DNA from 2 places in the Proteiniclasticum sp. C24MP genome. Region 2 is predicted to be linked to the other one. Evidence: predicted binding sites of a transcription regulator. Region 2 holds the regulator's gene; the other holds the start of a gene.
The links. The regulator Rex, encoded in region 2, represses fermentation and respiration genes when NADH is low (regulators of the CRP and FNR family bind a similar motif). The targets are predictions, from matches to a motif close to ATTGTTAANNNNTTAACAAT.

Region 1 (16,386 bases), on a different contig from region 2:
ACACAATGACTTTCCGGCAGGACAGGACTACACGGAAGAGATCAGAGAAGTCTCACCACATGGTCTATCTCCAATTGAGGATCTGGAACCTGTAGGAAAAATAGTGGAATAACGATTCATATAAAACTACTGTATAAACGAGCAGGAACGCCTGCTCGTTTTCTCGTCGTGATAGCATTTCAGAATGAAACAGCTACTATATATATTCAATCATCCAAGGTGGAAATAATTCTTTAGTGAAATAAAATCCATATAGTAATATAATGATTATAAAGTGATTTGTTAGGGGGATGATCCGATGCTCATTGTGAAACCTGCTCTATCCAGAAAGGAAATCAACGATTTTGTGATGCTGCCTTTTCAGCTATATAAAGGTCAGGAAGCGTGGGTGCCACCGCTCATTTCTGATTTCAGAAAGTACATCATGGGGAAAAACAATGCACTCCATCAGGCGGGTGAAAATGAGAGAGTCATTGCCTATCTGGACGGAAAACCTGCAGGAAGGCTGCTTGTGGGCATCAATGATGAGCTTAATGAATATAAAGGATTCAGAGATGGATATATCGCATTGTATGAATGTATGGAGCAGGATGAAGTATCCAGAAAGCTGCTTTCCTACGCAGAAGATTTTCTCCGGAAAAGAGGAGTCAATAAAATCAAAGGGCCTTTGTCTCTTCCAGGAGGAGATGATTACAGAGGTTTCATCATTGATAATTTTGAAGATCCGACACTGATCATGAATACCTACAACAAGGAGTATTACAATAAACAGTTTCTTGATTACGGATTCAGGAAGTACTATGACTGCTACGCTTACAAAGCTTTTTTTTCAGATGAACACAAAGAACGTCTGGATAAACTCATTCCCTACGTCAAGAAGAGATACAAGTATACAGTTGAACCCCTGGATCTTAAACAGATAGATAGAGAAATCGCGGATGTGAAAGAAGTGATCAACAAGGCCATGCCTGAAGAATGGGATGATTTCATGCCGCCCACCGACGAGGAAATTCAGATCATCAAAGATCAGCTGATTCCCTTTGCAGACCCGGATTTTGTCTATATCGCACGAGATGAGAACAGAAAACCCATCGGTTTCGATATAGCACTTCCAGATTACAATCAGGTTCTGAAGAAACTGGGTGGAAGGCTCTTTCCCTTCGGGATATTCAAGTTCCTTTACTATAAAAGAAAAATCGATCGTCTGCGCATATTCACACTGTTTGTGGTGCCTGAGTATAGAAAGAAGGGTGTTACTGCAGCAATCTATTATGAGGGACTGAAGCGAGGCCTGGAGCGTGGATATAAATTTGTGGAGGGTTCCACCATCTGGGAATACAACAAACCCATGCTGAATGATGTACTGGGATTTTCAGATGAGCCTTACAAAACCTATAGAATCTACTACAAGGATCTCCTGTAGGAACCTTTGGATTTTATGAGATATGCAGCCAGAATCATTGCCTCATATGGGAATGGTTCTGGGTGCTTTTTTTCGCCTTAAAAAGCGATGAGGCGGGAAGTTTATCTTTAGTGCTTTTCATATTATCTGTATCTTTTGACTATAAGAATAATCATTCTTCTTGTTATAATGGAGTCATTAGTTTCGGGAGGTTACAAAAATGAAAAACAGAATTTTACTGAGAAATGAAGTCGACGAGAAGAGAACCTGGGATCTTTCCGCCATATACCTAAGTGAGGAGGAAGCTCAGGAAGCGGTGAAGGAACTGCGTGTGCTGACAGAGAAAATCGTTTCTGAGTATAAAGGAAATCTTATCAATGCGGAAAACATCAACACCTGCCTGGATGAAATGAGAAAGGTGAATGTGCTGAGCGGACTGATTTCAAGCTACAGATTTCTTGCGGTCAGTGTGGATATGACGGATAACGAGAACCAGTCAAAGAGCATGGAGGCTTCCAATCTGCTGTCCAATGTGAAGAGCCAGCTTTCCTTTGTGGAAGGGGAGATTCTTGAAAATGATGAATCCGTCATTGAAAAAGCCATGGAAGAAAGTGAGGAGAACAGACATTTTCTGGAAGATCTTCTGAGAGAAAAGCCTTATGCCTTGACCATAGAAGTGGAGAAAGCCCTGGCGACTCTTTCACCGGTGATGAATTCCCCTATGTCCATCTACAACAAAGCGAAGCTTCAGGATATGGATTTCGGCACCTTTGAAGTGGATGGAAAAGAATATCCGCTGAGCTTTGTTCTATTTGAAAATCATTATGACTACGACAACGACATGAAAGTAAGGCGGGCGGCTTTTGATGCGTTTTCCAGGAAGCTTAAGGATTATGAGAATACGGTAGCGGGGGTTTATCAGACACAGGTACAGAAAGAAAAAGCCATGGCGGATCTGAAGGGATTCGACAGCGTCATCGACTATCTTCTTTTTGACCAGAAAGTGACCCGTGAGATGTATGACCGCCAGATTGATGTGATCTATGAAGAACTGGCACCTCATATGAGAAAATACGCCAGACTTCTGAAGAAAATACACGGTATCGACAAGATGAGCTTCAATGATCTGAAGCTGTCTGTAGACCCCACCTATGAACCGCCCATCACCGTGGAGGAGTCCAAGGCCTATGTCAAGGACGGGCTGAAGATCATGGGCGAGGAGTATACGGAAATGATCGAACGCTCCTTCAAGGAGAGATGGATCGACTTTGTCCAGAACAAGGGAAAATCCACAGGAGCATTCTGTTCCAGCCCCTACGGAAGACATCCCTTCATACTCATCAGCTGGACGGAAAGGATGAGAGAGGTGTTCGTGCTGGCTCATGAACTGGGACATGCGGGACATTTCTATCTGTCTCAGCAGAATCAGAACATTTTCAATTCCAGACCTTCTCTGTACTTCATTGAAGCGCCTTCCACCATGAATGAGATGATCATGGCCAATTATCTGCTGAAGCAGAATGAGGAGAAGCGTTTCAGAAGATGGGTGCTGTCCTCTATGATCTCGAGAACCTACTACCACAACTTCGTGACCCATATGCTGGAAGCGCACTATCAGAGAGAAGTGTATAAAATCATCGATGCCGGCGGAAGCGTCCATGCGAAGAAGCTCAACGAGCTGAAAAGGGAAACACTGGAAAAGTTCTGGGGTGAAGAAGTGGAAATCAATCCAGGAGCCGAGAATACCTGGATGAGGCAGCAGCATTACTACAAAGGACTCTACCCCTATACCTACAGCGCAGGACTCACCATAGCCACAGAAGTTTCAAAGCGAATTCTACGTGAAGGAGAAGTGGCTGTAGAAGACTGGAAGAATGTGCTGAAGACCGGCGGGAAAATGGATCCGGTGGAACTGGCAGCCATGGCAAAGGTGGATATCACTACAGACCAGCCTCTGAAAAACACCATTGCCTATATCGGAGAAATCATCGATGAAATTGAGAAACTTACAGAGGAACTTGGAGATCATCTGTAATTTTAATAAAAGGTTTACATATTCTTGATGATTATCGGTTTGATTTGCTTAATAATAGTATGTGAGAGAAGTTTTTATGGAAATGATATAGGAGTGATAGAAATTTCAGCACCTCGATGAGGACCTGATCATTACTGTAAGGACGATCCCAGAATAAATGCGAGAAGGAGAATGAACAATGAGAAGACTGATTAATGACCCTTATGAAGTAGTAGAGGAGATGCTGTCCGGGTATGTGAAAGCACATCCCGATTATGCGAAACTTCTGGAACATGATGGCAGAGTCGTGGTGACAACCAGACCTGCAGAAGGAAAAGTAGGTGTGATCATAGGCGGAGGATCTGGCCATGAACCACTGTTCCTCGGATATGTCGGAGAAAATTTTGCGGATGCGGCAGTCATCGGTAACATCAACACCTCTCCTTCACCTGAACCTTGCTACAATGCTGTAAAAGCAGTGGACCAGGGTAAAGGATGCATCTATCTTTATGGAAACTACGCCGGTGACGTGATGAATTTCGATATGGGTGCAGAAATGGCTGCAGAAGACGGAATCCGCGTGGAGACGGTCCTTGTGACAGATGACGTGGTTTCCTCTGAAAACATCGAAGACAGAAGAGGAATCGCCGGAGACCTGTTTGTATTCAAGGCAGCTGGTGCTGCTGCTGCAAAAGGACTAGATCTGGACGCTGTTGTGGCTGCTGCAAAGAAATGCAATGACAATACAAGATCCATGGGTGTGGCATTATCCTCCTCCACGATTCCTGTAAAGGGTGGAACCATCTTTGATATGGAAGATGGAGACATGGAGATCGGTATGGGTATCCATGGAGAACCTGGTGTAAGAAGAGGTAAGATTGAGCCTGCTGACCAGGTGGTAGATGAAATCATGGAACATATTTTCAAGGATTTCGAACTGAAGGAAGGCGATGAAGTCTATACACTGGTCAACGGACTGGGTGGACTGCCACTGATGGACCAGTACATCATCAACAACCATCTGGAAGAAGTGCTGACGAATAAGGGCATCAAGGTCTACAAGGCACTGGTAGGAAACTACGCAACGTCCATGGACATGATCGGTATGGGCATCACCATCGTCAAGGTGGATGATGAGCTGAAGGAACTTCTGGACTATCCAGTAGATACTCCATACATGAGCATCAGATAACAGACAGAAACATAGAATCATCGGAATATCCGCTGCACGGGATGTGGCGGATATTCTTCAATTACTGATGGGGCTTTTTGGAAACGGAAAGATTTGTGTGTATAATAAAGTCAGGACTAGAATTTGAGGAGGATACGAAATGATGTACAATAAAGAGTTTTTCAGGAATTTCATTGTCAGACTGATCCCTATGTTCGAGGAGCATCGAGATTATCTCTCAAAGCTTGATTCAGACATCGGAGATGGAGACCATGGCATCAATATGTCCATTGGATTCAGAGAAGTGGAGAAGCAGCTGGACAAACTGTATGAAGAAACGGAGGATATTTCCAGTTTCTACAGAAAAGTGGGCATGATCATACTCGGAAAGGTGGGCGGCGCAGCAGGTCCCCTTTATGGCAGTCTTTTCATGAAGGCCGGGGATGATGTGAAAGGCAAAAACGAGCTGACCTTTGAAGAACTGGTGGGATTCATCGAGAACGGCATCAAATCCATCGAGATGAGAGGGAAAGCTGTGGTTGGAGACAAGACCATGGTGGATGCATTAAGACCTGCCATTGACCGTATGAAGGAGTCATTGGATTCAGGCAAGGAAGACATTGAAATATTCGAAGCCTTCGTCAATGAGCTGAAAGAAGGCTCTGACAGGACCATTCCGCTGATTGCTAAGAAAGGAAGAGCCATGAGACTTGGAGAAAGAGCCATCGGATTCAGAGATCCGGGATCCTTCTCTTCCTACCTGATCTACAAAGAAATGCTGGATGAGATGAAGAATCTGGCAGAAGGGTGATGGGAATGAAAAGAAAGCCCATTGTCGGTATGAGCCTGAAAATCTATGTGAATAAGATGGAACAGGCAGTATCCATGGCAAAGGAAGTCATGGAAAAAATGGACGCAATAGAAGATGTGGATGTTTTTCTCATTCCTTCCATGGGGACAGTTTATCCCGTAGCAAAGGTGCTGGAGGGTTCCAGTATTCTATATGGCGTACAGAACATTGCTCCTAAAGAGAATGGAGCCATGACAGGAGAGTTTTCCATAGAAAGCGCACTGGATCTCGGGTGTCATCTGGTGGAGCTGGGACATGCAGAGAGAAAATCCGTTTTCAGAGAAGATTACCAGATGATCAATGAGAAGATAAGACTAACCATCCGGAAAGGTCTCATGCCCATCGTGTGTGTAGGAGAAACGGATAGAAGCCCGGAGAGAAAGAAGGAACTTAGAAGCCAGATCAGCGAACTGCTGAAGGGTCTTGAAGGTGAAAGCTTATCGGGTCTTGTGCTTGCCTATGAGCCTGAATGGGCTATAGGCAAGGAAAAACCGGCGGAACCGGACTATGTTCATGGGTCCATGCGCATCATCCGAGAGATTCTCACAGAACTTTATGGAGCAGCGGTCAGCGAAAGAATCAGACTCATTTACGGCGGTTCAGCCAACAAGGAGAACGCAAAGAAGCTTGTTTCCTCAGAAGATATTGATGGCCTGTTCATCGGACGATTCGGACATGACATCGCGAATTTTGAGGAAATCGTGCAGAACGTAAGAGAAACAAAGGAGGAAAAATCATGAAAATCGCAATAGGATGCGACGAGATGGGATTTGAACTGAAGAATCATATCATCGGCGTACTCAAGGACAACGGATATGAATATGAGGACTTTGGGTCCTTTGAGAATGAGAAAGTGCTCTATCCGAACATAGCGGAAAAAGTGGCGAAAGAGGTGGCGGCAAAGAACTTCGACAGAGGAATCATCATCTGCGGAACGGGCATCGGCGTAGCCATCACGGCCAATAAGGTTCATGGCATCAGAGCAGCCCAGGTGACGGATATCTATCAGGCGGAAAGAGCAGCCAAGAGTAATGATGCCAACATCATCACCATGGGCGGTCTCACAACTGGAAAAGCTGTAGCGGAAATGCTGACGCTGGCTTATCTTGCGAGTGAATTCCAGGGCGGCAGATCCCTGCCGAAAGTGGACAGAATGAATGAAATAGACAATAGCTACAGAGGTAAATAAACTGAATTGTATTGTGCCTATAAAAGTTTCAAGGAACTCTCATAGGCACTTTATATGTGTGTTGGAGGAATTATGGATTTTTTTGAGAAATTTAACGAGATCATTTTAGCGTATAGGTTCAAGGTATTAGGCTTTCTTGTTGTTCTGATCATCGGATGGCAGCTGGCAAAATATGTGGTGAGACTGCTGGAAAAGTCCCTGATGAAGAGCAAGCTGGATGTTTCCGTTCACGGATTCATTCTGACACTGTCCGGGTTTTTCCTGAAACTCATCGTGATCATAACAGCAGCCACCATCATCGATGTCCCTATGACGACGTTCATTGCCATGCTCTCAGCAGCGGGTCTGGCAGTAGGGCTTGCACTGAAAGACAGTCTTTCGAATTTTGCGGCAGGCATCCTGCTGCTCATTTTCAGACCCTTTGGCGTAGGGGACTATATTCAGACTTCAGATGTGTCTGGAACCGTACTTTCCATTCAGATGCTCTACACCGCAATGAATACCATTGACAACAAAAGAGTGATGGTGCCAAATGGCCACTTAGCCACATCACATATCACCAATTACAGCATAGAACCGTATAGAAGAATCGATAAGGTGTATTCCGTGGCTTATGGAACGAATGTGCTGAAGGTGAAAGAGGTGCTCATGGGCATCGTGCTCAAGAATGAAATGATTCTGGATGAGCGTGGCGTGATTCTTGGTGTGATCAATCATGGAGACAGCTCCATCGACTTTGACCTGAAAGTATGGGTTAAGAGAGAAGATTATTTCACGGTGCTTTATGCGCTTAACGAGGATGTGATTACAGAGTTTGAAAAGAACGATATTGAAATCCCATATCCTACAAGAGATGTCATGGTGACCATGAATAAGACTGATTCAGACAATGTTCAGAATGTGCTTCCGGAGTAAGGCGAGCGCGGAGCAATCATAGGGATACATACAGAAAAAAGAGGAGCATCTGCTCCTCTTTTTTCTGTAATTGTAATTGATAATAATTAATAAGCATGTGCGGTGCTAATTAATAATGATTATAATCTAATAATAATTATAAAAAGAGTATTTGTCAATAGAAGATTTGCAGATAAATGATTTTTTCATGCGGTTATTAGAAAAAAGAACGGCAGTTGTTAAAAAATTAACCAAGTGGTATACTGGATATGTTTGAGAAACGGCTTATAAAGCCATTATGAAGCGAAATCAGAACCGAGGTGAACGTTATGGAAGTGGAAATCTGTGTTGGGAGTTCTTGTCATCTCAAGGGGTCCTATGAGGTTGTAAAAGAAATGGAAAACTATATTGAAAAGAATGACTTATCAGATGAAATAAGGCTGAGAGGCAGTTTCTGTCTGGGGCACTGCACAGAAGGAGTCAGTGTGAGAATGGATGGACAAGTGCTTTCGCTTTCACCGGAAAATGCGGTGGAAATGCTGAAAAGACATTGGGAGGAAATACGAAGTGCAGCTGATTAACTTTAGAGAAGCAAACTGCAAGAACTGCTACAGGTGCGTGAGAGCATGTCCAGTAAAGGCGATACGATTTCAGGATCATCAGGCCATCATAGATGATAGCAGGTGCATTGCCTGTGGCCAGTGTTTTCTGGCCTGCCCTCAGAACGCAAGAGATATTCAGAGTGACCTGCCGAAGCTCAGGAAAGCCTTTGAAACTGAAAAGACTGTGGTGGCACTGATTGCCCCTTCTTTTTCCGGGTTCTACAGAAACAAGGGCGGGTTCATTCATGGGCTGAAGGAACTGGGGTTTTCAAAAGTGGTGGAAGTATCTTCTGGTGCAGATGAAGTGACCAGAGCTTATGAACGCTATATTGAAGAGGAGAATCCGCTCTATGCCATTTCCAGCTGCTGTCCTACAGTGAATCTCATCATCAGGCGTTATTATGAGGATCTGTCCGATTTTCTGATTCCAGTAGTCTCTCCCATGCTGGCAACTGGAAAAGCGGTGAAAGCACAAGACAGGGAAAGCTATACGGTCTTCATCAGCCCCTGCCTCAGCAAGAAATGCGAACCGCTGACCTTCGGCAATGAAGGAACCGTGGATGCGGTGATCACCATGGAGGAAATCTGCCAGATGTTTACTGAGAGAAATCTTGATCCGGAAGCATTAAGTCCTTTCACACCTGAAGTTTCAGGTGATCTTCTGGGGAAGAAATATCCGCTGAAAGGCGGGATCGGAGAAGGGTTTGAAGGAACACTCACAGCAAAGGGGTATGATATTCTCCATGTAGAAGGAATCAGTCAGGTAAAGGAGGTACTGGAAGAGCTTCAGAGCGGGTCACTCAGCAGAACATTTCTTGACCTGAATGCATGTCATGAGTCCTGTATTTCCGGTCCCTGCATACCGAAAAAGACTATAAGCACATTTCTTCGTAAACAGCTGGTAAAGAAGCATGTGAAATCAGGATGGCCCGATAAAGGGGCAGTACTTTCATTTTCAGGCATTGATCTCACCACCACCTATATGAAGAATCCGGTAAGAAAGAAACAGTTCAGTGAGAAAGAGATCTTGAGTACGCTGGGTCGTATGGGGAAGAGAAAACCCAAGGATGAACTGGACTGCGGTGCCTGCGGCTATGACAGCTGCAGAGAGAAAGCAAGAGCCGTCCTGGAAGGGATGTCGGATGTGGAGATGTGCATGCCTTTCATGAGAACCAGAGCGGAGCATATGAATGATATCATTTTCTACAATTCCCCCAACATGATCTTCATACTGGATGAGGATCTGTGCATCACGCAGATGAACCCTTCTGCTGAAATCACCTTCAAAGTGAAAGCCGATGAGGTGAGAAACCTGCCGATCCAGTTTCTGCTGGAAGATCAGGGGTTCAGTCGAGTGAAAACTTCAGGGTATAACGATCTGAACCGGCGGATCATCTATGAGGAGGCCGGTCTCATTGTGATGCAGAGCATTCTATTCCTGCCCAAAGACAATCAGATTCTGGTGATCATGTCCGACATCACCGAAGAAGAAAACAGGAGACAGGAGCTTCAGACCATGAAGGAGAATACCATTGCCATCACGAACAAGGTCATCGAAAAGCAGATGAGAGTCGCACATGAAATCGCAAGTCTTCTTGGCGAAACCACTGCGGAGACGAAAATCGCTTTAAACAGACTGAAGGAGATTGTTCAGGAGGAAGGAAGCTGATGAGCTATTATCTGGATGTGAAGCATCTGTCACTGAACAAGTATGGAGAAGAGCTCTGCGGAGACCACATTGAAACCGCTGAAAATGAATCAGGGATGATTCTGGTTCTTTCCGATGGACTGGGCAGCGGAGTCAAGGCCAATATTCTGGCTACTCTGACAGCGAAGATTGCGGTCACCATGCTGAAGGAGAATGCTTCCCTGGAAGATACCATAGAAACCATAACGAAAACACTGCCGGTCTGTTCTGTCCGGAAAATGGCCTATTCCACGTTCACCATCGTCATGGCTGAAAACACCGGAAAGGTCAGAGTTGTGGAGTTTGACAATCCATCCTATTTTCATTTCAGAAACGGAAAACTCAGCATGCCGCAGAAAACCAGGCAGGTCATCCATGGCAAAGAGATCCACTTATCGGAGCTTAGGATGAGACCAGGGGATTACCTTACGGTCATCAGCGATGGCGTGGTTCATGCCGGTGTTGGGAAACTGCTGAACTTCGGGTGGCAGTGGGAGAATATCAGAGACTATATTGAAGAGCTCGCCCTTGGGAAGAGCGCTGCGGGGACCCTTGCCCATGAGGTGCTGGGCTACACCGAGGTCCTCTACGATCTGAAACCGGGTGATGATGCCAGCATCCTCTGTCTGGCCGTCAAAGAGAAGAAAGTGCTCAATCTGTTTGCCGGACCGCCGAATCATCCGGAAGATGATGCGCTTTATGTGAAATCCTATGTGGAAGCGGAAGGACTGAAGGTGATTGCCGGAGGCACTACAGCGGGCATCATATCGAGAGAGCTGGGGAAGCCTCTGGACATCGATCTAAAGGGAATAAGTAAGAATCTGCCGCCTTCCGCTACGATGGAAGGAGCGGACCTGGTGACAGAAGGGGTATTGACCCTTGGGGAAGTGATCAGAATTCTTGAAGTCTTTGATGATGAGAAGAAGAGCATGGAACTTCTGAAAAGGCTCTCTGACTCCGATGGCGCCGCCAGGCTATGCAGGCTCATTCTGGATGAGTCCACTGAAGTCAGGCTGTTCATGGGGACGGCGGTGAATCCTGCACACCAGGAACCGGGATTTTCCTATAATTTCAACTATAAGGTGGAACAGATTAAAAAGCTGAAGGAACTTATGGAGAAATCAGGCAGAAGGGTGGAGCTGTACACCATCTGATGGATGTCCTCAGAACGTAAAAAAGATGAATAATTATGAATGTCGTAATTAGAACGGGTCCAAATTCAGATATTAATTTAACATTTCCGTTTTCTTGTGGTAAAAAACATAAAATAACCTTGTATTGGTTTACAACTTATCATCTTTATGTATAATTGAATGTGACAATGATAAGGAGGTAATGAATGAAAGAAGAGTTTTACGATGCTTTGGAAAACTATCCGGTTGTGACTGCTGTGAAAGACTACAATGGACTGGATCTGGCGCTGAATACGGAAAGCAGAGTTGTATTCGTGCTTTTTGGTAATATCACAGATATCGCCCAGATCGTGAAAAAGGTGAAAGCCAGAGGAAAGATCGCCATCGTTCATGTGGACCTGATTGAAGGATTGGGCAGCAAGGAAATCGCAGCGAAATTCATCAAGTACAACACTCAGGCAGACGGAATCATCAGCACCAAGGCCAATATCATCAGTGCAGCCAAAGACCTGGGTCTCATCACCGTTCAGAGGTTCTTTCTTATAGATTCACTTTCTCTGAAGAATGTGATCAAGTATATTGAAGCAGGTCATGCGGATACATACGAGGTTCTTCCGGGGGGAATGTATAAGATCATAACCATGTTATCAAACATCTCCAACGTCCCACTCATCGCTGGAGGGCTTATATCAGACAAGGAAGATGTCATTTCCGCCTTATCTGCCGGAGCCACGGCCATATCTTCCACGGATACGGGTATCTGGAAACTTTGATGGCAAGGTTTACAAGTCTGTCATAAAGTGTTAAAATTAAGGGAGAAAAGAAAATAGTATGCTAAGAGTATGAGAGTAAGCAAAAGTCACCTGCAACAGGCAGGTTTCGTTGTGTTACTCTTTTTTGTGTTAGGAGGGAAATTAAATGTATGATGTAGCGATCATTGGTGCTGGTATTGTTGGAGCATCAGTGGCAAGAGAATTATCAAGGTATGATCTCAAGGTGTGTTTGATTGAAAAGGAAAATGATGTATCTGAAGGTGCGACCAAAGCAAACAGTGCCATCGTCCATGCGGGGTATGATCCAGAAGAAGGAACAGACATGGCAAGACTGAATGTAAGGGGATGTCATCTTACAGAAGTCTACACGAAGGAACTGGATGTGCCATACAAGAAAATCGGTTCTCTGGTTGTGGCTTTCTCTGAAGAAGAGATGGAACATGTGGAAATGCTTTTTCACAGAGGAAATGCCAATGGTGTACCAGATCAGAAGATTTTAAGTAGAGAAGAACTGCTGAAGATGGAGCCTAATATCGGGGATACAGCTGTGGGCGCTCTCTATTCACCAAGCGCAGGTATTGTAGGACCTTGGGAATTCACCATTGCTCTAACGGAAAATGCGGTGGTCAATGGCGTAGAACTGCTTCTGGATACAGAAGTGGTGGATATCAAGAAAGAGGAAGATGTCTTTACCATCTACACAGCCAATGCTGAACTGGATCCGATCCAGACCAAGTATATCGTCAATGCTGCAGGTATCTACAGTGATGCGATCATGAACATGGTGGGAGATCAGGAGTTCAAAATCAGACCAAGAAGAGGACAGTATTTTGTTCTTGACAAGAGTCAGGGAGAACTTGCGCATCATGTGATTTTCCAGTGTCCAACGGCACTTGGAAAAGGAATTCTTGTTTCACCAACGGTTCACGGGAATCTTCTAATCGGACCGGATGCAGAAGATGGTGTCGAAAGAGATGAAACTGGAACGACAAAGGAAAGAATGGATTACATCAGAGAAACTGCTGATAAGTCCATCAAAGGAATCAATTACAGAGAAAGCATCAGAAACTTTGCAGGCTTAAGAGCACAGTCTGACAGAAATGACTTCATCATCGAAGAATCCAAGTCTGTGAAAGGACTTATCAATCTGGCAGGAATCAAGTCTCCAGGACTTACTTCCGCACCAGCCATCGCTGAAGACGCGGCTGAAATTCTGAAGAACATCGGACTGGAACTGAAAAAGAAGGAAAACTTCAATCCTTCAAGAAGACAGACGCATTTCATGAGTCTTTCACCTGAAGAAAAAGCGGCAAAGATCAAGGAAGACCCTAAATTCGGAAGAATCATCTGCAGATGTGAAAACATCACAGAGGGAGAAATTGTGGAAGCGATCCATAGACCGGTAGGCGCACTGACTGTTGATGGTATCAAGAGAAGAGTGCGACCTGGAATGGGTAGATGCCAGGGTGGATTCTGCGGACCAAGAGTACTTGAAATCATTTCAAGAGAACTGGATCTTCCACTGGAAGATGTCATGCAGGATACTAAGGGATCCTACATACTGGTCGGGGAAACAAAGAATAGGGGTGAAGAATAAGATGATGTATGATTTGATCGTAATAGGCGGAGGTCCAGCTGGGCTTTCAGCAGCATATGAGGCTTATAACAGAGGGGTAGAGAAGATTCTTATTCTTGAAAGAGATAAGGAGCTTGGCGGAATTCTGAATCAGTGCATTCATAACGGATTTGGTGTTCACTCATTTAAAGAAGAGCTAACAGGACCTGAATATGCAGGCAGATATATAGATATGCTCAATTCCACAAATGTGGATCATAAACTGGATACCATGGTGCTGTCCATTTCCAATGGAGGAGATGTGAAGCATGTGGAGGCCATCAATACAGAAGAAGGATACCTGAGCCTTGAAACGAGAGCGATTATCCTGGCCATGGGCTGCAGAGAAAGAACAAGAGGAGCGATCCAGATTCCTGGAGAAAGACCTTCAGGTGTCTTCACAGCAGGTACTGCCCAGAGATACGTCAATATGGAAGGGTATATGGTAGGCAAGAAAGTCGTCATTCTGGGATCGGGAGACATTGGTCTCATCATGGCCAGAAGAATGACGCTGGAAGGGGCTGAAGTAAAGGCTTGCGTAGAGCTGATGCCTTACTCCAACGGTCTGAACAGAAACATCGTTCAGTGTCTCGACGACTATGACATTCCGCTGCTTCTTGCGCATACCATTACAGAGATCAAAGGAAAGCACAGACTGGAAGCGGTAGTGATTCAGAAAGTGGATGAAAACAGAAATCCGATTCCTGGAACTGAGCAGACACTGGAATGTGACACGCTGCTCTTATCCGTAGGTCTGATTCCTGAAAATGAGATCACAAAGAATGCGGGTATCGCATTAGACAGAAGAACATCCGGACCCATCGTGAATGAAGCCATGGAAACCAATGTCAAGGGTATTTTCGCCTGCGGCAACGTGGTTCATGTACATGATCTGGTTGACTTTGTAAGTGAAGAAGGACAGAAAGCCGGTAGAAGTGCAGCCAAATTCATAAAGGATGAGCTGAAAGAAGGGCAGGATGTCACAGAAATCAAAAACGGAGATCGCGTGAACTATACCGTTCCACAGCAGATCAGACTGGAAAACATTCAGGATTCTCAGGAAATCATGTTCAGAGTTTCCAATGTATTCAAGGATGTCAACATAACAGTAAGAAACAATGAGGGAGAGCTGGTCAAGAAGCTGAGAAGACCCGTTGTGGCTCCAGGAGAAATGGAGAAAATCAAGCTGAAGAGAGCGGATCTCGAGAAGGCGAATGGACTCCTTACCATAGCTCTGGAAGAGGTGATTTAAGATGAAAGAAATGATTTGTATTGTATGTCCTAAGGGATGCAGACTGCAGGTGGATGAGAAGCCAGATGGTGAAATCATCGTAATGGGTAACGGATGTAACAGGGGTATTCCTTATGCGAAAAAGGAACTGACAAATCCAACCAGAGTCATCACCTCCACTGTAAAGATCACAGGTGGCATTCATAAAAGACTGCCTGTAAAGACTTCTACAGATATTCCGAAGGGACTGAACTTTGACGTGATGAGAGAACTTGAGAAAATTGAAGTCGTAGCGCCAATCAAAGTGGGAACAGTTTTAATAAAGAATGTACTTGGAACAGGTGCAGATATAGTAGCTACAAGAAATATGTAGGCAATGAAATGTGGGTTGACACCCACATTTTTTGTATAAAAAATATCCAGAACCAGGTTAATTTGTTATAATAGTACAAAAGTAAATGTTTACATAACAGGAGAAACAGATGTCAAACAATGAGGAGGTAAGGTTATGTATGATGTAATTATCATCGGAGCAGGAATTGTCGGAACAAGCATTGCGAGAGAACTGTCAAAGTCAAAAGCGAAAGTGCTTATTCTGGAGAAAGGAATCGATGTTTCCATGGGGGCAACGAAAGCCAACAGTGCCATCGTCCATGGGGGGTATGCAGAGAAACATGAAGCACTGAAAGGGCGATTATGCTATAAAGGCAGAATTCAGTTCAAAGAACTGGACCGTCAGCTCAATTTCGGTTTTGAGGAAACAGGCTCTCTTGTAATCACCAAAGAAGATGACAAGGAGCCTCTGGAAAAACTCATGGCCAATGGGATAAAGAATGGACTGGATGATTTGTCCATCATAGGACCTGAGGAAATCAGAAAGATAGAACCTGAGCTGACCGATGATGTGAAATGGGCGCTGTACTGTAAAGGTGCAGGAATCTGTTCTCCCTATGAGATGGCCATCGCCATGGCGGAAAATGCCATCAAGAACGGAGTGACGCTTGAACTGGAAAATAAAGTCACAGACATTGAGAAAACGGGAGATGTCTTCAAGGTCACCACAGATAAAGGCGCATATGAAGGTAGATATGTGGTCAATGCAGCAGGTGTATATGCGGACAGTATTTCACGCATGGTGGGGGTAGATACCTTCAAGATTCTACCTAGATCCGGCGAGTATATCCTGTTTACAAGAGGTACCGGAGATCCTATCAACACAGTGATTTTCCAGCTGCCTACCAAGCTTGGAAAAGGCGTTCTGGTGGCATCCACTTACTACGGCAATCTGCTCATAGGACCAGATGCAAACGACGATGCGGACCGTGAAGATACTTCAACGCACATCGAACGTGTAGCGAATATATTTGAACAGACGAAGGAGCTGTATGATAAAATCAATCCGAAGCAGTTCATCAGAAGCTTCACAGGCATACGTGCCAGAAGCTCAACGGATGATTTCATTATTGAAGAGACGGAAGTAAAAGGATTTGTCAATGTAGCTGGAATCCAGTCTCCTGGACTCACATCCTCACCAGCCATTGCGGAAATGGTTACAGGTATTCTTAAGGAATCGGGCTTAGAATGGGAAGAGAACAAGGACTTCGATCCTTACAGAAAACCCATTGTCACGAAAAAACCGCTCAAACCATTGAAGGACGTCAAGAAATTCATAGAGCTTCCTCTGGGAAGCGAAGATCGAATCGTCTGCCGATGTGAACAGGTGAGAGAAGACGAAATCGTGGATGCGCTTCATCGAGGTATTAAAGTGAAAACTGTAGATGGTGTGAAAAGAAGAACACGAGCCGGTATGGGATGGTGTCAGGGA
Region 2 (16,386 bases):
GGAAATGCCTTCCTTTGTTCCAGTGAAACCAAGGCCCTCTTCGGTAGTTGCTTTGATGTTCAGGTGATCCATATCCATGCCCAGTATTTCGCAGAGAATCTTCTTCATCTCCGGTATATGGGGCTTCATTTTGGGCTCCTGTGCAATGATGACACCGTCAATGTTGATGATTTTGAAGTTTCTTTCCTTCAGCATGGCCTTGACGCGTCTCAAAAGATCCAGACTGTCGGATCCTTTGTATGCATCATCCGTATCGGGAAAGTGTGTGCCGATGTCACCAAGGGCTGCTGCTCCAAGGAGCGCATCCATGATGGCATGGGTCAGGACATCCGCATCGGAATGACCGAGCAGTCCTTTCTCATGGGGAATTCTGACACCTCCTATGATGAGGTCCCTTCCTTCCACTAATCTATGTACATCATAACCGATTCCAACTCTCATATATTCCTCCTAAATCAAGAAGTTTTGCTTTTTCTTTCTTCTATTATAGCATGCAGTGGTAAAAACGAAATCAATAATCTGATTCGTTATATTTTAATTCGATTTATGAAAATCTCAATGAGAAAATCAGGCAAGGAACCCTGTAGGATTATCTTTTTGTTATAGACATCTGTATTTCACAATTAGATTGTTAGTAAATTCAGGAAAAGTTAACAAATTAACAGCTGAAATATGGGTTGTTAAAATATAACAGCATCTTTGATAATATAATAATAAACAGCTGAAAAGGATTAAATTGTCAGGTTGATAATAAATGGAACGTTTATCGTGCAAAATTCGTTAAAATGGTGCCAATCCAAAAGCATATTCTGTTTAAATATTTTTGTTTTATGTTATAATTATTCAGGAACTTAATAAGAATGACATAAATTATCGGGAGTTAAAACATTCTTAGTTTAAATCTTAACGAAAATCAGAAAGGTCGGGTGAACAGTATGTCAATATTAATTGGCCCTATGAAGCTTCATTTAAATGGGCACAAAGAATTGACGAGCTACGGGGAAGTAAAGAATATCGTCGCGGGGAAGAAGGTCTACATACCACTTCAGGCGTGCACGGATATTCTGGTCAATGCTGGAGATTATGTGAAAAAGGGAACCATAATCGCCAAAAGGAATGATCATTTTGTCGTACCAATTTTCTCTTCTGTGTGTGGAAAGGTTCTGGGTATAGAAGAAGTGGAACTGAAACACAATGTAGGGATGAAAATCGATCATCTTGTGGTGGAAAACGACGGATGTGAAGAATTTGAAAGACCATTTGAACCACTGGATGCGGAAAAAGCATCTGTGGAGGAACTGGTGACTTTCATGATGAATGCCGGAATCGTAGGTTGCGGCGGAGCCGGATTCCCATCCTATGTGAAATACAGAGGAGCAAAGGGAATTCATACATTAGTGATCAATGCGGTGGAATGTGAACCGTTCATTACTGCAGACTATAGAATCATGAACAATCAGGTGGAGGATCTTCTTTACGGTACAAAAGCCATGCTGAAAATGTCTGGCGGAAAAGAAGCGCTCATTGCCATCAAGACTACAAAGAAGGACCTGATTGCCAAGGTGAACGAGGCATTGCAGGGTCAGAGTGCCATGAAAGTGGTGGAAGTGCCAGACATGTATCCCATGGGCTGGGAAAGAACACTTATATATGAAATCTTCAAGAAAAGATATGACAGGCTTCCTGGAGAAATCGGGGTCATCGTCAATAACGCGACCACTGCAATTTCCTTTGCAGAAGCGCTGAAACAGGGAAAGCCGATTATAGAGAAGCTCATCACAGTCAGTGGTGACGGGGTGAAGAATCCAAGCAACGTCCGTGTTCCGGTAGGCGTCTCCGTGGGAGAAATCGTGAAGCAGATCGGCGGATATGCGCAGGATGAAGTGAGAGTCATTGCAGGTGGACCTATGATGGGTAAAACCGCAACGTCCGATGAAATGGTCATCACTACAGCATCCAATGCCATCACGATACTGAAGCCGGATCCTGTGGACACCATCGCGTGCCTGAGATGCGGAAGATGCAATGACCACTGTCCTGCAGGAATTCTTCCTGTAAGAATCAATAATGCCGAAGAAGCTGGCGATGTGAAGCTCCTGGCGAAGCTGAGAGCGGACCAGTGTATCGAGTGCGGAATGTGCACGTACGTGTGCCCTTCCAAGATTGAAGTTACTGAAGGCGTTAGACGCGGTAAAGCTCTTCTCAGAGCTGCAACGCAGAAGTAGGGGGGACAGATAGAATGAAATTTATTACAAAAGTGTCTCCGAACAATCGAGACAAGGACCACAGCACCCATGGCATCATGGCGGAGCTTGCAGTTGGCCTTATGGTCGTATTCGTGTTCTCCATGGTCTTCTATTTCCAGGAATATGGAATGGACTACGTCATTCATGGCGTCGGCCTCATGGCGGTATCCATCATCACGGCACTGGTGACAGAAGCGGGTTTCGCTCTAGCCACCAGGAAGAAAGTGGGATATCATATCAAGAACTCCTTCCCGCTTGTGACGGCAATCATACTTACGTTAACAGTTCCAATGTCTACAAGCTTCTTTGCCATCGGAGTTGCATCTTTCTTTGCAATCTTCTTCGGTAAGCTTGTATTCGGCGGATTCGGACATAACATCTTCAATCCTGCAGGGGTGGGTAGAATGGTCATATTCTCCTCTCTGGTAGGATCTACTGTGGCAGATGTCACAACCAGCGCAACGCCAGTCTCCTCCATGGCAAATGCAGGATGGCTGATCAAGGATGCCGCTGTAACAGAGCAGTTCCTGGAGCAGTTCGGCGGACTGACGAATCTTCTTCTGGGATGGTATCCAGGCGCACTTGGTGAAACCAGTGCACTGCTCATCATCCTTGTGGGCATCTATCTTGCCTACAGAAAAGTGCTGGACTGGAAAGTGCCAGTGGTCTATGTGGGAGCCGTATTCATCTTCACTGCCGTCATAGCGCTGGCTAACGGTGTGGGCATGTGGTATCCTTCCTTCCATGTTCTTTCCGGAGGGCTTATGTTCGGTGCCGTATTCATGGCAACGGACCCGGTTACAAATCCGACGACCATCACTGGAAGAATCATCTATGCCATCGGACTTGCAGTACTTACCGTAGTCATCAGACTACAGTCCAGTCTGCCTGGTGGTGTGGTATACGCAATCCTCATCATGAATATGGTATCTCCTCTGCTTGATAAACTTACAGACGGATGGTCCATTTATGCACTGAAGAAATACAACATATCCATTGCTGCAGCCTTTGTCCTTGGACTTGTGCTTACATTCTTTGCTGGAAACGGTCTGGAACCCAAAGCCATTGAATTCCCTGGAGAGGATGGAGGTCTGAAGATATTCTCTGATTCCACCACAGATCTTCCTGAAGTGCTGGAAGAGACGGAAGACGGCTCCATCGTGACATTCGTTCTGTCTGCACCAGGCTACTATGCACAGGAAGGCGGAGACAACAATAAGATTGAAGTGAAGATCAATAAAGACACCAATGCAGTGGAAAGTGTGGCGATTCTTGAAGTGAATGACACTCCGGGTCTTGGAGACAGGATTGATGATCCATCCTTCCTGGACCAGTTCAAAGGCATCACCTCTGAAGATGAGAATGCCTCAGTGGATGCAGTCAGCGGAGCAACAATTTCTTCAACTTCTGTAACCAAAGCGGTCAGAATCGCATTTGAAGAACTGAATAAGTAAGGAGGAAGAGAGTATGAAAAGTACAAAGAGTTTACTCGTTCTATTGGTTGCTGTTCTCCTTACAGGGGGAATCCTCATTTTTGCCGACAGCCAGCTCAGACCCATCATAGATGCGGCTGGTGGTTCAGAAGACAAAGCGGTACTGGAAAGCCTGTTCGAAGGTCAGACGGAATTCACAGCTGTGGAATTCACAGATGAGACAGGGCTTGTGAAGAAAGCCTATGAAGCCGGAGATGCAGGATATGCATATATCATCGAAAATCAGGGATACGCGGATGTGATCACATTTGCCCTGGCTTTCGACAAGGACGGAAACATCACAGGATATGAAGTGATCAGTCTCAACGATACCGACGGAATCGGCACACAGGTAAGAGATGAATCATTCGTAAGCTCCGTGGTGGGCAAGACCTCCACAGATGCCTTTGCCACTATTTCAGGAGCCACAGTCAGCTCAAAGGCTGTTGTGGACGGAATCGATGCGGCCAAAGCCATCTATAATGAATCCATGGGTATCGTGGATGACGGAACAGCAGAGCCTGCAGAACCAGAGGAACCTGCAGTGCAGCCCATCGAGTTCGGTGCGAAGATTTCTCTTTTCAGAGAAGTGGCGGAAAGCAAGGCCGGAATCATCACCGATACAGTAGAAGAAGGCGATCTTGTGACCTACACCGTTGAAGTGGCAGGATACGCCAAGCAGGAAGGTTATGGTGATACACCAAACGTCCTGAAGATCGTCATAAACAAAGCGGAACAGACCATAGAGAGTGTGGAAGTGCTGGAAGCAAGTGATACACCAAACCTGGGTACAAAGATCGAGCATCCGGATTTCCTGGCTCAGTTTGAAGGCCTGTCCTATGCGGATGAAAGTGCGGAAGTGGATGCCATCTCTGCAGCGACAGTCTCATCCACATCTGTAGTCAATGCGATACTCGCTGCCATAGAAGAAAGCAAGTAGGAGGGGAAGAGAATGAATAGATTGGAAAACACAAAAATCGGATTCCTCGGCAATAATCCAGTGCTTGGATTAGCCCTTGGTCTTACCACCGCTCTTGCAGTAACCACAAGTATGACCAGTGCAGTGGGGATCGGGATCCTCACATTCGTACTCGTACTTCTGGCTGCAGTTCTAGGCGGCATCGTCAAGATGGTTGCACCGAAGGAAGCGCTGCTTCCCGTGAACATTGTGCTGGTGGCGTTCCTTGCGAAAATGGGAGAGCTTCTCGTTCTCGCCTATGCACCATCCCTTGCATCCAGTGTGGGAATTTTCCTTCCGCTGCTTGCAGTGAATTCACTGATTCTGTTTGCCACAGGGGCATTCCTGCCGGAAGCTTCCTTCGGGAAGGGACTGGGCGATGCGGTCAAGGCTGGCGCAGCCTATACAGTAGCCCTTCTGGTAGTGTCCTTTGTGCGTGAAGTGCTTGGAACAGGCGGCATAGCCCTTTCGAATCCATTAAGTGGAGCGGAAATCGCAAGTTTCAGCCTGCTTCCGTCTGAATATACACTGAGTCTTTTCACTCAGCCTGCAGGAGCCCTTTTGGTTCTTGCCATGGTGGCGGCGCTCTTTGCCGCACTGGGTAAAAAAGATGTAGATATGGGAGGTAAATAGCATGGAAAATTTATTTCCGATTCTTTTAGGCACCATACTGATCAACAACCTGGCACTGACGAAGCTTGTGTCTATCGGACAGCTGGCAAACTTCGGTGACAATGAAGATCAGACTTTAACGCTTGGATTATCTGCAGCGGTCATCATGGCTGTTTCAAGTATCCTGTCCTATGTGGCCTTCACCTTCATCCTGGATCCTTTAGGGGTTACGGTATTGAACCTTCTGGTTTATGTACTCATAGTCCTTTTGGTCACCATGGCGGTGACGGGATTTGTAAAATCCAGAAAGCCTGAAATGTATGAGGCGGTAGGCAAGGTCCTTCCACTGATTGCTGTGAACTCATCAATCCTTTATCTCATTCTGGATATGATGAATCAGGGTATGGAATTCCTGCCGATGCTTTTCACATCCATTGGAGCACCCATCGGTCTTCTCTTTGCGTTTGTCCTGTACGGGGCAGTAAGAGAAAGACTTGCGGTATCAGATACGCCTAAAGCGTTCAGAGGACTGCCTATTCTACTGATCTACGCGGCTCTGGCTTTAATGGCACTGAGCGGTCTCAATGGGATCATATAGACACTGCCTGTAATTTCAGAACATCAAGGAACCTCCTAACCGATTTTTCCGGTGAGGAGGTTTCTTTTATTATGCTTCTGCGGTTCGGTTCATTCAGAATGGTGCAGGATGTTGAGTGAGATTAAAAAAGAACAGGATTCAATGCGCGTCCACAGAAAAGAAGAGGTTTCTTCCTGTTTTGAACAGACTACTCACAAGAAGAGAACGGAAATGTGGATAAGTCTGTGGATAACTAAGGCGTTTTGTGGAGAGATTCCTGTTATTATTTAACACATCAAGTTATACAGAAGTAAATAACAGGAATTCCACAAGTTATCCACAGGTTTTTGTTAACAATGTGCATAAATGAACAGTTGTGCGGATAATATTCATGGAATATGAATTCGAAGTTAAATTTGAGTAAAGAAAAAACCATTGACGGTTAATCAATGGTTTTACTGGAATCATCCACCAGTTCATTCAGAGTTTTAAGCTCCAATGGCGACAGGTCTCTGTATGTGCCAAGTTTGAGATTTCCTAATCTGATGTTCATGATTCGAATTCTTTTCAGTGTGACAACCCGATAGCCGAGATATTCAGTCATACGACGGATCTGTCTGTTCAGACCCTGAGTCAGAATGATTCTGAAGGTGCGATCGTCTATTTTCTCCACTTTGGATTCACGGGTCATGGTGCCGAGGATGGGAATCCTGCCAGACATTCTTCGGATGAACTCATCCGTGATGGGCTTATTCACCGTGACGATGTATTCCTTCTCATGATTGTTTCTGGCGCGCAGAATCTTGTTTACGATATCCCCGTCGTTGGTCAGGAGGATAAGGCCTTCTGAATCCTTATCCAGCCTGCCCACAGGAAAGATTCTTTCCTTGTGCTTCACAAAATCTATGATGTTTCCTCTGGTCTTGCGATTGGTGGTACATTCGATGCCACGGGGCTTATTGAGGGCTATGTAGACCATAGGCGGCTTATTGCTGATGATTTTTCCATCGATGCGTATTTCATCTTCTTCAGTGACCTTCAGTCCCATGACTGCTTTCTCGCCATTCACTGTGACGCGCCCCTCATCGATGAGACTGTCTGCCGTACGTCTTGAACAGTATCCTGTATCGGATATGGCTTTATTGATTCTCTTTTCTTCCATAAAGCACCTCCTAAGACCCTATTATACATGATAGAGAACCTTTTTGAACAGTATTATTGTGATGGAGACGAAAAGGGATTATGATGGATATAATGATAAATTGAGAGGAGTTTTTAATGGATAGATCGATCTGCCCCTTGTGTGGGGAACCCAATGACTGCTACATGGAAAATGGAAAGGATCCGAATAACTGCTGGTGCAAGGATGTGACTTTTCCTGAGGGACTGCTTCTCCTTGTTCCGGAAGAAGCCAGAAGACAGGCATGCATCTGCAGGTCCTGCGCTCTGAAATACGGCGAAAAAGGTGAGGCGTTTCTTGCTGAATTGTCCAGATAGAATTGGACAAAATGCATTGAATAGGATACAATTGATTTACTGGCATATAGATGCCTGTTATGGAAGCTTTACAATAATGGAGGGATAAGAATGGATAAAAAAGTAGTAATATACACATCCAACACATGTACATACTGTGATCTTGCAAAGGAATATTTCAAGGAGAACAACATTCCTTATGAAGAGAAGAACACATCAGATCCGGTTTTCAGAAAAGAACTTCTGAGCATCGGTGTAAGAAGTGTTCCTACCATCTTTGTGGATGATCAGTATGTGGTGGGATTCGACGAAGGTGCCTTCGAAGAACTCTACAACGCGTAAAACAGAGAAGAATAGCGGAAATGAAGGCAGCCTGACGGTTTCAAGTCAGGCTGCCTATTTCAGTTTACAGGATATATTCCAGCTGACAGTCGAAGGGTTCTTCTGCTGTCAGTTTTTCATTGTATTCCTCCGCTTCCACGCATCCCAGAGTGCGGTAGAAGTTCTGGGTTTCTTCGGAAGAGTGTGCGGAGATGTAGAGCTTTTCTGCGCCTTTTCTGCGTGCATCGAGAATCATCTCCTGAAAGAGTCGTCTTCCGATGCCCATGCTGCGATGCTCATGGGAAACATGAAGGCTGGAGAGCTGAAGATAGGGCAAGCCTTTACCAAAGCGTTCACTTTCCAGGGAAGCGAATCCTACAAGGGTATCCTCTTCAAATGCGCCCAGGACAATGCCGCCGGTGGCAACAGTGTTTTTCAGACACTGTACAAGATAGGCATATTCTTCCGGACCCCAGTCTTCCGTGAAGGGGATGTCCTTCAGTACCCAGCTTCCTTCGTGTTTTCTGTAGCACCGGGTCACTTTCTGGTAGCGGTTGAAGGAGCGGAACAGTCCGGGCTCAAGCTCTGCTTCTGATAAGGGTCTGATTTCCATGGTTGTCATGATACCTCCAGGGTTTTCCTTCCTGCTATTCCACATAGAGGAAGGAACCGTTGTTGTTTATTTTGGCGTTGAGCTGGTAAGAAAGAATCCGGTCGTGGGTTTTTCCGGATTTGAAGAAATCCTCCGGCAGAAATTCTCCGGAAACAAGAATCGTGATTTCCGCTCTTTCCTTTATGGTTTCACTGATGTAAGCCTGTTCGATGATTTCAGCAAGGACCGTATCGATATCCTTCTCCTCGAAGGTCGCTTTCGCAACGTAACTCCGTCCGGCGCCATCGATGCCGATGACATGGATCACATCTCCAAAGGAGTTGAAGTCCATCTTCACCTCTCCTGCAGCTTTCACGATGATGGTCTGAGTGATTCTCCTGGACATGGTGATGTAGACACTGCCAAGTAGCAGCGCAGCCAGTAGAAGCACCAGCAGTGGTTTGAACAGATTCAGCTTCTTTCTTACTTTTCTGCCGGCTGCCACATGACCGGAAGGGGTTTCCTCCACCCGGATTTTCATGAACTGTCCCTGGCTTGTGAGGATGAAAGAGAATCTGCCTTTCCTAAGCAGAGAAAGACCCCGGCTCTTATCCTCTCCGTTTTCATAGGTGTCCTCTCCTGCGCCTTCCTTGTAATGAAGGTATCTTCGGATGAGAGGATACTTATCCTCCTCCAGAAGAAGCGCGTAGGCCAGGATGTGGCTTTCCATCTCCTTCAGTTCAAAGACGGGTTCCTCCACCATTCTTGAGAAGACCTTCAGGGGAATGCGCTTTTCGGATCTCGTCTTCTCCCAGAGCTTCTCTTCCGACAGAAGGATCATGGCCAGGTTCAGCATGAGACTCCGCGTTTTCTTGTCATATCGGGTTTCTGAAAGTTTCATGACAGAGAGATGGAATTCTTTCAGTTCACTTAAATAGGATTCAATCTGGGCTGCTCTGATTTCATTTTCTTCTCTTTGCAGCACTTCCATGGCCGGCTTTTCTAAAAAGACATAACGCTGCTTATCTAAAACTCTTTTCACCATTTCTTCTTACACTCCTGTGTTTTCACTATCTCTATTCTATCATAGGTCTCGTTATGAAGAGGAGAGAAAGGGGAAACTTCTGCAGGTTTCACTTCTAAATCTTTTAAAATTCACGAAAAGAGCTTAAAGGAAGGGCTGGAATCAAGTATACTTAGTACAGAGACAATTACATGGAGTATTAAGCGAAAGGCAGAGGGCGTGGGGACTTGAAAACAAAGGAATCAGGAAAATCGAAATGGATCTATGGAATAGGGAGGATTCTCTTTATTCTTCTTATATTTGCATCGGTAGGAATCTATATCTATGCGGATGATTATTACAGACCCTCCGTGACGGCGCAGAGTGCGCTGCAGTCGGTTCAGGGAATTGAGTTTACGGTTGAGGACGGAGATCTGGTGTTTACACCAGAGAATCCTGTGGGAGGCGTCGTCATTTACCCTGGAGGAAGAGTCTCTGAAAGAGCGTATGGCCTCTTGGGCAGTAAGATCGCCGGAATGGGGTATAAGACAGTCATCATAAAAGCGCCGCTCAAGCTGTCCATTCTATCCAACCAGGCAGCGAAGAAATATGTGGAAGAGGAAGGTCTGTCGGACTGGGTCATCATAGGACATTCCCTGGGTGGCGTTTCAGCAGCAAGGTTTACGGAGAAGAATCCCGATAAGATCAGGGCACTGGTGTTTCTGGCGGCCTATCCTGATGGTGGTACAGACCTAAGGGATGCTCCGTTCAAAGTCTACTCACTTGTGGGCACAAAAGACTCCGTCATCGACATGGAGAATCTGGAGGAAGCAAAGGTCAGGCTGCCTGTCTCCATGATCGAGGTGGATATTCGCGGCGGAAATCATTCCAGCTTCGCAAACTACGGTGTTCAGGATGGAGATACCCTCCCGGATATCGGATACAATGCTCAGCAGAATTTTGTGCTGGATGTTCTGAGAGATGCCTTCAGGTAGGGCTCCCTGCTGAAGTGGACGTGAATGGCAGAAGCGGCATTGTGAGGAACCCTTTTTTCCTTGAATTCTGGGAGGGAGAGAACAGTGAAGAATTTCAGAAGACCCGACCCGCTTTTTTCACTTTGCGGACTGAACTGCGGACTCTGCACCATGTATATCGGAGGATACTGTCCTGGATGTGGTGGTGGAGAAGGGAACCAGGCCTGTGCCATCGCCCGGTGCAGCTTGAACCATGGGGGTGTGGCGTACTGCATCGACTGTGAAGCGTATCCTTGCGAGAAGTATCAGGGCATTGAGCTTGTGGATTCCTTCATTCTGCATCGGAATCAGAGGAAGGACCTTGAGAAGATGAAGACCATTGGGCTGGATGCTTATCAGAAGGAGCTTCATGAAAAGATGGAGCTGCTTTCCCGTCTTCTTTCCGACTACAATGACGGCAGGCGCAAGAGCTTCTACTGTCTTTCTGTGAATCTTCTGGAGATGAACGACCTTGAAGACGTTATGAAGCAGATCGAAGAGAAGACAGGAGAAATGGAGCTGTCAGGCAAGGAAAAGGCGAAGACTGCAGTGGAAGCCTTTGAAAGAAAAGCCCGCAGCAGAGGTATTCTGCTGCGGCTCAACCGGAAAAAGCAGACGCAGGCGGAGATCTGAAAACTGAAAAACAGAAAGGATGCCTTGAAAGCAGAGAAACCATCTGAAGAGATGGTTTCTTCTGCTTTGGGAAATTATTACCACTATGTATCAGTAAAGGGATGTGCAAGGTGAAATATTAACAATAAGAGAAAACATTGACTTCAGTATTTCTTATTATTGATTGTGTCATAGGTATTTTACTGTAATTATGGAAAAATCAGTGGGTAAATTGTTCAGGTTTCTAACAATCTCATAATTTTTTCTGAAAAATGGAATTTCCTTGATAAAAACCTACACAAGTTATTCTTTTTTATGGTATTATATTGTTAGAAATTTAATTAACGATGAGGTGCAATGATGGATAAGAAAAAAGACATTTCCATGGCTGTCATCAAAAGACTGCCAAAATATTACAGACATCTTGCTGAGCTTCTGAGAAATGATGTGGATCGTGTTTCTTCCAAGGAACTAAGTGAAAAGATCGGCTTCACGGCTTCTCAGATCAGACAGGATTTCAACTGCTTTGGTGGCTTCGGTCAGCAGGGTTATGGATACAACGTAAAGGAACTATATAATGAGATCTCTCACATTCTAGGACTGGACAAAAAGTACACCACCGTGATCATCGGTGCCGGTAACATCGGACAGGCCATTGCCAATTATTCAAGATTCGACAAGTTCGGATTTGACCTGAAGGCGATCTTTGATGTGAACCCTAAGCTCATCGGCATGAGAATCAAGGATGTGGAGATATCTGATCTGGATCAGATGGAATCTTTCCTAGGAGAGAACAAGGTGGATATCGGAATCATCTGCGTTCCACAGGCACAGGCGCAGAAAGTGGCGGATCTTCTGGTTGAAAATGGTGTAAAGGGAATATGGAACTTTGCTCCCCTGGATATCCAGGTGCCGGAAAATGTATCCATTGAGAATGTGCATTTGAGTGAAAGTCTGCTGACACTTGTCTATCTCATGAATGACCTGGATAAATAGAGTAATTCACGCAAGGAGACCTGAATAAGGTCTCCTTTCCATTACCTTAAATTCCAGTGGTATCGGTTGAAATAATCCATGAGAATCCGTATACTTATATGGTGATTGAAATAAGTCTTTGAGGCTTAAAGTATTGGGGGAAACAGATGTATAAAATAACGCGTAAAAGGGAACTGGTTGAAAACATATTCCTGATGGATATTGAAGCAAGGCGTGTGGCGAAGTCTGCACTGCCTGGACAGTTTGTCATCATCAAGGTGGATGAGTGGGGAGAAAGAGTCCCACTGACCATCTGCGATTACAGCAGAGAAGAGGGAACTGTGACCATCGTCTTCCAGACGCTGGGCGCTTCCACGAAGAAGCTGGCAGCCCTTTCGGAGGGAGATGAAATCAGAGATTTCGTCGGACCCTTGGGCAATCCTTCCGAGGTGGTCACCGATGAGAAAGAGCATCTTCTGAAGAGGAAGATTGTCTTTGTGGCCGGTGGTGTAGGTACAGCACCGGTCTATCCGCAGGTGAAGATGCTGAAGGAGAAAGGCATCGATGTGGATGTGATCATCGGTACGCGATCAGAAAAGACACTGATCATGGAAGAAGAATTTAAAGAAGTGGCAAAGAACCTGTATGTATGTACGGATGATGGAAGCTACGGATTTCATGGTCTTGTGACAGACAAGCTGAAAGAGCTCATGGAGGTGGAAAAGAAGGAATACGATCTTTGCATCGCCATCGGTCCTATGATCATGATGAAGTTTGTATCACAGCTCACGAAAAACTACGACCTGGAAACCATTGTATCGCTGAATCCCATCATGGTGGATGGAACAGGCATGTGCGGAGCCTGCAGAGTCACAGTGGGAGATGAGGTGAAATTCGCCTGTGTGGACGGACCGGAATTCAATGCGCATCTCATAAACTTCGATGAGGCCATGAGGCGCCAGAGCATGTACAAGACGGTGGAAGGAAAGAAGAACATCATCATGGAGCAGAAGGCGGTTCATGAGCATTCACAGCTGTGCGATTTGGGGGAAATACTGCATGAAGAAAAATAGAGTGCCGGTGAGAGAACAGAAACCGGAAGAGAGAATAAGAAATTTCAAGGAAGTTAGCTATGGGTATGATCTGGAGGAAGCTGTTCTTGAGGCGGAAAGATGCATCCAGTGCAGAAATCCCAGATGTGTGGGCGCCTGCCCGGTGGCCATCGACATTCCGAAATTCATACTGGAGCTGAGAAGCGGCGACATCAGGAGTGCCAGAGACACCATCGGGGAGGCAAGCAATCTGCCTGCGGTCTGCGGAAGAGTCTGCCCTCAGGAAGAACAGTGCGAGGGAAGCTGCATTGTGGGGATCAAGGGAGAACCGGTGAACATCGGTAAGCTGGAGCGCTTCGTGGCAGACTGGGCCATGGAAAACAACTACAGGAACACGGACAGACTGCCTGGAAACGGCAGAAAAGTGGCTGTGGTTGGCAGCGGTCCTGCAGGGCTTACCTGTGCAGGAGACCTGGCGAAACTTGGTTATGAAGTGACGATTTTTGAAGCGCTTCACGAGCCTGGCGGCGTTCTTGTCTACGGCATTCCTGAGTTTCGACTGCCGAAGGAAGGCGTTGTAAGAGAAGAGATCAGTCTGCTGAAGGATCTGGGCGTGAAGATCGAGACCAATGTCATCGTCGGACGAACAGTGACCATTGACAGTCTCATCGAGGATGAGAATTTCGAAGGAATCTTCATCGGTTCCGGAGCAGGTCTGCCCATGTTCATGGGCATCAAGGGAGAAAACGCCAATGGCGTCATGTCTGCCAATGAGTATCTGACCCGTGCCAATCTCATGAAGGCATTCAGAAGTGATTACGATACCCCCATCAGTCATGGAAAGAAAGTTGCTGTGGTGGGTGCGGGCAATGTAGCCATGGATGCGGCAAGAACTGCCGTAAGACTGGGTGCGGAGTCTCGAATCGTCTATAGAAGATCGGAGAAGGAAATCCCGGCAAGGGCGGAAGAGGTGCATCATGCCATCGAAGAGGGGGTCATCATGAACCTTCTGACCAATCCCAAGGAGATTCTTGTGGATGAGAAGGGCTTTGTGAAGGGCATGATCTGTGTGAAGATGCAGCTGGGTGAACCGGATGATTCCGGAAGAAGAAGACCTGTGGAGATTACAGGAAGTGAGTTTGTCATTGACTGCGACAGTGTCATCATGAGCCTAGGAACATCACCGAATCCGCTCATCGCATCCACCACAAAGGGAATCGACACCAACAGAAGAGGATGCATCATCATCAATGAGGAAAGCGGTGAGACCACTCTTAGAGGAATCTTTGCCGGTGGAGATGCTGTAACAGGTTCCGCTACAGTGATTCTTGCCATGAGTGCAGGAAAGAAAGCGGCGAAGGGCATTCATGCCTATCTGGAGAACAAGGGGAAGGCAGACTAAGGAAAGAGGAAGAGATGGACTATAAAGCAGTGGAAATACTGGAGAATGAAATCAGACTGAGGAATGTGAAGAATTTTCATCCGAAGCACATCTTCGAATGCGGACAGTGCTTCCGGTGGAACAGAATAGATGCGGATGATGAGACCAGATTTCAGGGGATAGTCCATGGTAAAGTCATAAGCGTATCTCTGAGAGATACGGATGTGCATCTGGAGAATGTGAACATCGATGAGTTCAATGGTTTCTTCAGAGAGTACTTTGATCTGGGAAGAGAGTATGAAGAGGTGAAGAAGGAGCTTCGCAAGGATCCGCTTCTGAAAGAAGCGGTGAAATTCGGATATGGAATCAGAGTGCTCAATCAGGAACCCTTTGAGACGCTGATCTCCTTTATTCTTTCTTCCAACAATCTGATTCCGAAGATCAAGGAAGGCATCAGAAAAATCAGTGAGAAGTACGGAAAAGAAATAGCATCTGCTGGAGAGAAGCACTACGCCTTTCCTACGCCAGAGGAGCTTTCTCAGGCAACGGAAAAGGAGCTGAGAGACCTTGGAGTAGGCTATCGCGCTAAATACATCTACGAGACGGTGCAGGCCATAAGAAGGGCGGAGATTCTGAGAGAGCAAGAGAAGGCAAGCGTGCTGACAGAGGAAGAGAAGGAAGATCTTCTTTTTGATCTGAAGAGCATATCGATTCTTCCACAGGACCTCTGTCACAAAGCGCTCCAGAGGTATAGCGGTGTGGGTGCCAAGGTGGCGGACTGCGTGATGCTCTTCTCCATGAAGAAAGAGGAAGCTTTTCCTGTGGATGTATGGGTGAAGAAAGCCATGATGCATTTCTACGGTGCAGAAGGGACGAATCTTCCTAAGATCAGAGCATTCGGGCAGAATCAGTTCGGAAAACTGGCCGGCATAGCCCAGCAGTATCTTTTCTACTACGCCAGAGAGAACAAGATCCGGATTGAGTAGGGAAGCGGCGGTTTTTTCGCAGATCAAATACAGAAAAGCAGAGTCTCCTGAAGTTGGTTTCTTCAGGAGACTCTGCTTTTCGAAGTTTTTCTACTCCATTAGGATAAAGTTCTTTCCGGCAAGAATATTCTCGATGGAAGAGACAAAGCTCTCTTCGGCACCCCAGGACCACTTGAAGACAACGCCCTGACCACCACCTGCTCCGATGGCATCCACGATGATGGCGTCATTTTCTGCTGTCACAACCACTGTAAGGCTTGCACGGTTTGAGGAACGCATGTAATACTTTTCGAAAACCATGATATAGACCATGGCGTTTCCGATCTGACGAGTCACGGAATCAATGAGTTCTACGGTCATGCCGCTTCTGCCCATTTCTTCGATGATGAAGTTTACAATCTCTTCTCCATTTCCTTTTCCCTGCATGGATAATTTTGCCATAAATCCTTCTCCTCTCCATATCAATCAGTATTATATATAGATGGTACCATATTGAAAGTTCAGAGGGTAGGGCTGCTAGAGATCTTTCACCGGGAAACTCGGAGTAGTGAGCATGATTCTGGAACAAAGAAAAGGTCCTTCTGAAGTTGTCTTCAGGAGGACCTTCCCATCGGGAGGAGTATGTCAATGAAAATATACTGTTTATAAACCAAGAACCATTCGGTCTTCTATGACCTCAGCATTCTTCTTGAACATGGTGATGACATCCTGCGCTTTGAGATCCGCTTTGTCTTTTCCGCGAAGATCTTCCACGATTCTGCCCTCATGCATCATGAGAAGGCGATTACCATAAGATAGTGCATGGTTCATGTTATGGGTGACCATAAGGGTTGTGATCTCTTCCTGGCTGATGAGCTTCTCCGTGACGCCCATGATGATTTCTGAGGTTCTGGGATCAAGAGCTGCTGTATGCTCATCCAGAAGGAGGAGCTTCGGTTTCTTCATCACAGCCATGAAGAGGGCAACTGCCTGTCTCTGTCCTCCTGAGAGGAGGCCGATCTTTGTATGAAGCTTTGTCTCAAGGCCTAGGCCAAGGGTACCCAGCTGCTCTTTGTAGTAGCTTGTCCTGGAGAGGTCAATGGCCTTCTTCAGGCTGAAACTGTGTCCTTT

Region 1: the regulator Rex is predicted to act here: its motif matches at 7,756-7,775, upstream of ACHAL6_RS09660 ((2Fe-2S) ferredoxin domain-containing protein).

What each region holds. Positions count from the first base shown of each region.
Region 1 is NZ_JBINJW010000012.1:50,947-67,332, reverse strand. It holds gene ACHAL6_RS09700 (cytochrome b5 domain-containing protein) at 1-112, shown strand, start outside; gene ACHAL6_RS09695 (GNAT family N-acetyltransferase) at 299-1,423, shown strand; gene pepF (oligoendopeptidase F) at 1,623-3,437, shown strand; gene ACHAL6_RS09685 (dihydroxyacetone kinase subunit DhaK) at 3,616-4,608, shown strand; gene dhaL (dihydroxyacetone kinase subunit DhaL) at 4,748-5,398, shown strand; gene ACHAL6_RS09675 (triose-phosphate isomerase family protein) at 5,398-6,177, shown strand; gene ACHAL6_RS09670 (RpiB/LacA/LacB family sugar-phosphate isomerase) at 6,174-6,626, shown strand; gene ACHAL6_RS09665 (mechanosensitive ion channel family protein) at 6,699-7,541, shown strand; gene ACHAL6_RS09660 ((2Fe-2S) ferredoxin domain-containing protein) at 7,850-8,101, shown strand; gene ACHAL6_RS09655 ([Fe-Fe] hydrogenase large subunit C-terminal domain-containing protein) at 8,088-9,791, shown strand; gene ACHAL6_RS09650 (SpoIIE family protein phosphatase) at 9,791-10,963, shown strand; gene ACHAL6_RS09645 (glycerol-3-phosphate responsive antiterminator) at 11,149-11,715, shown strand; gene ACHAL6_RS09640 (NAD(P)/FAD-dependent oxidoreductase) at 11,861-13,312, shown strand; gene ACHAL6_RS09635 (NAD(P)/FAD-dependent oxidoreductase) at 13,314-14,582, shown strand; gene ACHAL6_RS09630 (DUF1667 domain-containing protein) at 14,584-14,934, shown strand; gene ACHAL6_RS09625 (NAD(P)/FAD-dependent oxidoreductase) at 15,070-16,386, shown strand, end outside.
Region 2 is NZ_JBINJW010000005.1:14,642-31,027, forward strand. It holds gene ispF (2-C-methyl-D-erythritol 2,4-cyclodiphosphate synthase) at 1-441, opposite strand, end outside; gene ACHAL6_RS05680 (RnfABCDGE type electron transport complex subunit C) at 936-2,225, shown strand; gene ACHAL6_RS05685 (RnfABCDGE type electron transport complex subunit D) at 2,240-3,700, shown strand; gene ACHAL6_RS05690 (FMN-binding protein) at 3,714-4,658, shown strand; gene ACHAL6_RS05695 (Rnf-Nqr domain containing protein) at 4,671-5,309, shown strand; gene ACHAL6_RS05700 (Rnf-Nqr domain containing protein) at 5,311-5,886, shown strand; gene ACHAL6_RS05705 (pseudouridine synthase) at 6,308-7,027, opposite strand; gene ACHAL6_RS05710 (cysteine-rich CWC family protein) at 7,144-7,362, shown strand; gene ACHAL6_RS05715 (glutaredoxin family protein) at 7,453-7,683, shown strand; gene ACHAL6_RS05720 (GNAT family N-acetyltransferase) at 7,748-8,284, opposite strand; gene ACHAL6_RS05725 (hypothetical protein) at 8,310-9,299, opposite strand; gene ACHAL6_RS05730 (alpha/beta fold hydrolase) at 9,506-10,252, shown strand; gene ACHAL6_RS05735 (DUF3795 domain-containing protein) at 10,337-10,903, shown strand; gene ACHAL6_RS05740 (redox-sensing transcriptional repressor Rex) at 11,243-11,878, shown strand; gene ACHAL6_RS05745 (sulfide/dihydroorotate dehydrogenase-like FAD/NAD-binding protein) at 12,025-12,930, shown strand; gene gltA (NADPH-dependent glutamate synthase) at 12,917-14,311, shown strand; gene ACHAL6_RS05755 (DNA-3-methyladenine glycosylase family protein) at 14,326-15,276, shown strand; gene ACHAL6_RS05760 (DUF6054 family protein) at 15,367-15,717, opposite strand; gene ACHAL6_RS05765 (ABC transporter ATP-binding protein) at 15,919-16,386, opposite strand, start outside.